2 regions of the Bradyrhizobium sp. 186 genome follow, and region 1 is predicted to be linked to the other one. Evidence: predicted binding sites of a transcription regulator. Region 1 holds the regulator's gene; the other holds the start of a gene.

Region 1 (2,200 bases):
CGGCAGGCGGGTGACGGTCGGCTGCCTGTCGGCGATGATCTGCGGCTTGTGCTCGCCGAGCGGCTGGGTCACCGGCAGTTGCAGCACGGTTGCGCGCTGTCCTTCGACGAGCTGCGTCACCAGCACGTATTTGCCGTCGGGGAATTCGATCGCGTCGTGATGGCGATCGGGAATGTGCGGATCGGTTTTGCCGAATTTTCCGACACGGGAGTTGATGGTGCGGGTCCAGATCCAGCGATTGTCGTAGCGGACGTTGTCGGCGAAGGCGAGCTCCGTTCCCGGCAGCAGGCAGACCGCGACGGACATGTCGGCTTCGGAGGCGAAGCCGCGCGTCGAGGTGCCGCGGAAGTTTGTCGTGACGATCGTCTCGCCGACTTCGGCGGGACGCGTCGCGACGGCATGCAGGCTGTAGTCACACATCGGGCGCTCCTCATTCAGGATAGCAACCCGCGCCTCTCTCGGAGGCGCAGGCCTCTATCAGAGTGGAAACTGTGATCTTATGCTTGTTTGTGGGCAAATCTGCGGCTCACATCCGTAGAGCGCGATCACATTATCTTTTTCAAATGCGCTGGGAACAAAGTCTGCTCCAGTGCATTTAGCAAGCCTCGACGTCAGCGGCCGGCAGGCGCGGACCAGCCCGAATATTGCCAAGCCGGTTGCGACGGCTGCTCGACGGCGTTGCGGGCATTGCGGAATTGCTCGCTGACCGCCGCCTCCTTGCGGACATGATGACGCGACTGTGCGGCGAGGGCTTGCGACGCTGATGCTGCGATCAGCGCCACGGTGATTGTGCTTAAAGCGATCTTGCGCATGGTTGTCTCCTCGGTCTCTCAAGGCCGCGAAGCAGTGGGCGCTTCGTGCGGCGTGCCGAGGATGTAGCGCCGGAGGGGTGGCCGGATAATCTGTGCAGAACCAGAAAGACTATCCAGCCGGAGCGGACAATCCGTCCGCTCCAATGTGTATCGAATGACCGCCGGATAGGCTCAGTACTTCCGGTACAGCCCGATCAGCTTGCCCTGAATTTTCACCCGGTTCGGCGGCAGGATGCGCACCTCATAGGAGGCATTGGCGGGCTCGAGGGCGATCGAGGCGCCGCGGCGGCGGAAGCGCTTCAGCGTTGCTTCCTCGTCGTCGATCAGCGCCACGACGATGTCGCCGGTATCGGCGCTCTCGTTGCGCTGGATCAGCGCCATGTCGCCGTCGAGGATGCCGGCCTCGACCATCGAATCGCCGCGCACTTCGAGCGCGTAGTGCTCGCCAGAGCCGAGCATGTCCGGCGGTACGCTGATGGTGTGGCTACGGGTCTGCAAGGCCTCGATCGGCGTACCGGCCGCGATGCGGCCCATCACCGGCACCGCGACGGGGCGCTCGCCGTCGTCCGCCGGCGCGCTGGAGCGCACCTTGCCGAGATTGCCCTCGATGACGCTCGGCGTGAAGCCGCGGCGGCTACCGGCGGCGGCCTGGAGCTCGGGCAGCTTGATCACCTCGATGGCGCGGGCCCGGTTGGGCAGGCGCCGGATGAAGCCGCGCTCCTCGAGCGCGGTGATCAGGCGATGGATGCCCGATTTCGAGCGCAGGTCGAGCGCGTCCTTCATCTCGTCGAAGGAGGGCGGCACGCCGCTTTCCTTCAGACGTTCGCTGATGAACCGCAGAAGCTCGTATTGTTTGCGCGTTAACATCTTGACCAAATCCCCCGGTTGATGTCGTTCGATTCCGAGACGGTGAATTCAGCGGCGAACCGCCAGATGCTCGAAACAAATCATGAACGGACACTATATGTTCGATATGTGTTCCGCAACTGCTTAATTTACCGTGAACGCGACGAACTTCGCGGAACGCGTGTGGTCGACGCATTCAGACCGGCAGTCGCAGCACCTCGCAGGGCATGCCCGCCTCGGCCTTCGGCGCGAATGGTGCGCGCACGAGAAGTGCCTGTGCCGCAGCAAGATTCGCAAGCAGCGAAGAATCCTGATGGTTGACGGGAAGGGCCACCAGGGTGCCGTCCTCGCGCAGCTCCAGGCGCGCGCGAAGATAGTCCTCGCGCTGATCATTGGCACCGACATCGCGGCCGAGCACGGCGCGCTCGCGGCGGTGATGAATCACCTCGCGGCCCGACAGCGCGCGAATCAGCGGCACCATGAACAGGAAGCCGCAAACATAGGACGATACCGGATTGCCGGGCAGGCCGATCACGCGCATC
Region 2 (2,200 bases), 250 kb from region 1:
ATCTCGCGGCGCGCCCCTACACTAAGGCTCCGGTGGCTGTGGCCTCGGTCTACAACTGGACCGGCTTCTACCTCGGTATCGTCGGAGGCGGCGCCTGGGAAAACGGTTCGGGCGACCCGAAGATGAAGGGCGGCTTCGTCGGCGGCACCGCCGGTTACAACTGGCAGACCGGCAATGTCGTGTTCGGCCTCGAGGCTGATGGCGCCTGGGCTGACGTCAGCGCTTCGGCGACTGGCGCCACCGTTGTCCCCGGCTTCGGTGTTGTTACCGCGACGGCGAGCTCGAAGACCGATGCGATGGGCACCGTGCGCGGCCGCATCGGCTACGCCGTCAATCAGGTCCTGTTCTACGGCACCGGCGGCTACGCCTGGATCGACAACAAGATCACCCTCTCCGCACTCGGCGTGACCGCGTCGGACAGCAAGTGGCACTCCGGCTGGACCGTTGGTGCCGGCGTCGAAGCGTTCTTCGCGCCGCAGTGGTCGGTCAAGGGCGAGTACCTCTATCGCAGCCTCGGCGGCGAGACCTATTTCTCGGGCGCCCTGCCCACCGGCACGCTCAACTTCCACACCGTGCAGGTCGGCGTGAACTATCACTTCAACGGCCCGATCGTCGCGAAGTACTGATCTTCGTCTCCGACGCTATCGCGTTACGAAAGGCCGGCCTCGCGCCGGCCTTTTTGTTTTGACGGCACGTTCCCGCGCCGTTCCGCAAGCCCCTCCTGCTGCCAGATGCCGCCAGCGCACCAACAATCCGTTGACGATTCGCAACTCGCACTGGAAATCCGTCCCCGTTCTTCCTACGTTCGCTGACATACCCATCGGCGCCGATCCCGGTTCCGGGCGAAGCGCGCCTTTTACGTTGGCGCGATCGCGCGCCTTTGGGATTCCTTGAGGACCACCAGGATGGATGAAGTGATCAAGGCGAAGCGCCAACAGCCGAACGCGGGCTCCAGCCTGCGCGCAATTACGATCCGTGGCGCGCGCGAGCACAACCTCAAGAACGTCGACGTCGAGATTCCCCGCGACAAGCTCGTGGTGTTCACCGGGCTGTCCGGCTCCGGCAAATCCTCACTCGCGTTCGACACGATCTATGCCGAGGGCCAGCGCCGCTACGTCGAGTCGCTTTCGGCCTATGCGCGTCAGTTCCTGGAGATGATGCAGAAGCCGGACGTCGACCAGATCGACGGCCTGTCGCCGGCGATCTCGATTGAGCAGAAGACGACGTCGAAGAACCCGCGCTCCACCGTCGGCACGGTCACCGAGATCTACGACTACATGCGCCTGTTGTGGGCGCGCGTCGGCGTGCCCTATTCGCCGGCCACGGGCCTGCCGATCGAGAGCCAGACGGTGTCGCAAATGGTCGACCGCGTGCTGGCGCTGCCCGAGAGCACCCGCCTTTATCTGCTCGCCCCGGTCGTGCGCGGCCGCAAGGGCGAGTACAGGAAGGAGCTCGCCGAATGGCTCAAGAAGGGCTTTCAGCGCGTCAAGATCGACGGCACCTTCCATGAGCTCGCGGAGGCGCCGACGCTCGACAAGAAATTCCCGCACGACATCGACGTCGTCGTCGACCGCATCGTGGTGCGGCCCGATATCGGCCAGCGCCTTGCCGAAAGCTTTGAGACCGCGCTGAAGCTCGCCGAGGGCCTGGCGGTGGTGGAATTCGCCGACGCGCCGGCGGCGGCGCCTGCCGAAGAGAAAAAGAAGACCGCGAAGATCCACGACAAGAGCGGACCCGAGCGCATCCTGTTCTCGGAAAAGTTCGCCTGCCCGGTTTCCGGCTTCACCATTCCGGAGATCGAGCCCAGACTCTTTTCCTTCAACAATCCCTATGGCGCCTGTCCCGCCTGCGGCGGCCTCGGCGTCGAGCAGCATGTCGACGAGGATCTCGTCATCCCGGACAAGGACGTGACTTTGCGCAAGGGCGCGATCGCGCCCTGGGCCAAATCGTCATCGCCCTACTATGTGCAGACGCTGACCGCGCTCGGCAAGCACTACAAGTTCACGCTCGACACCAAGTGGAAGGATCTCGCGAAGAAGACGAAAGACGCGATCCTCTATGGCTCCGGCGAGGACGAGATCAAGTTCTCCTACGAGGACGGCGTCCGCTCCTACGATACCAAAAAGCCGTTCGAGGGCGTCATCACCAACATCAACCGCCGCTATCGCGAGACTGAGAGCGAGTGGGCGCGCGAGGAGCT

The links. The regulator LexA, encoded in region 1, represses DNA repair genes until DNA is damaged. The targets are predictions, from matches to a motif close to TGTTCNNNNTGTGTTCNG.
Region 2: the regulator LexA is predicted to act here: its motif matches at 792-809, upstream of uvrA (excinuclease ABC subunit UvrA).

Annotation. Positions count from the first base shown of each region.
Region 1 covers NZ_CP082164.1:5,689,861-5,692,060, reverse strand. The annotation lists gene IVB18_RS27355 (hypothetical protein) at 1-420, opposite strand, end outside; gene IVB18_RS27350 (hypothetical protein) at 612-812, opposite strand; gene lexA (transcriptional repressor LexA) at 984-1,679, opposite strand; gene glp (gephyrin-like molybdotransferase Glp) at 1,855-2,200, opposite strand, start outside.
Region 2 covers NZ_CP082164.1:5,442,796-5,444,995, forward strand. The annotation lists gene IVB18_RS26095 (outer membrane protein) at 1-626, shown strand, start outside; gene uvrA (excinuclease ABC subunit UvrA) at 906-2,200, shown strand, end outside.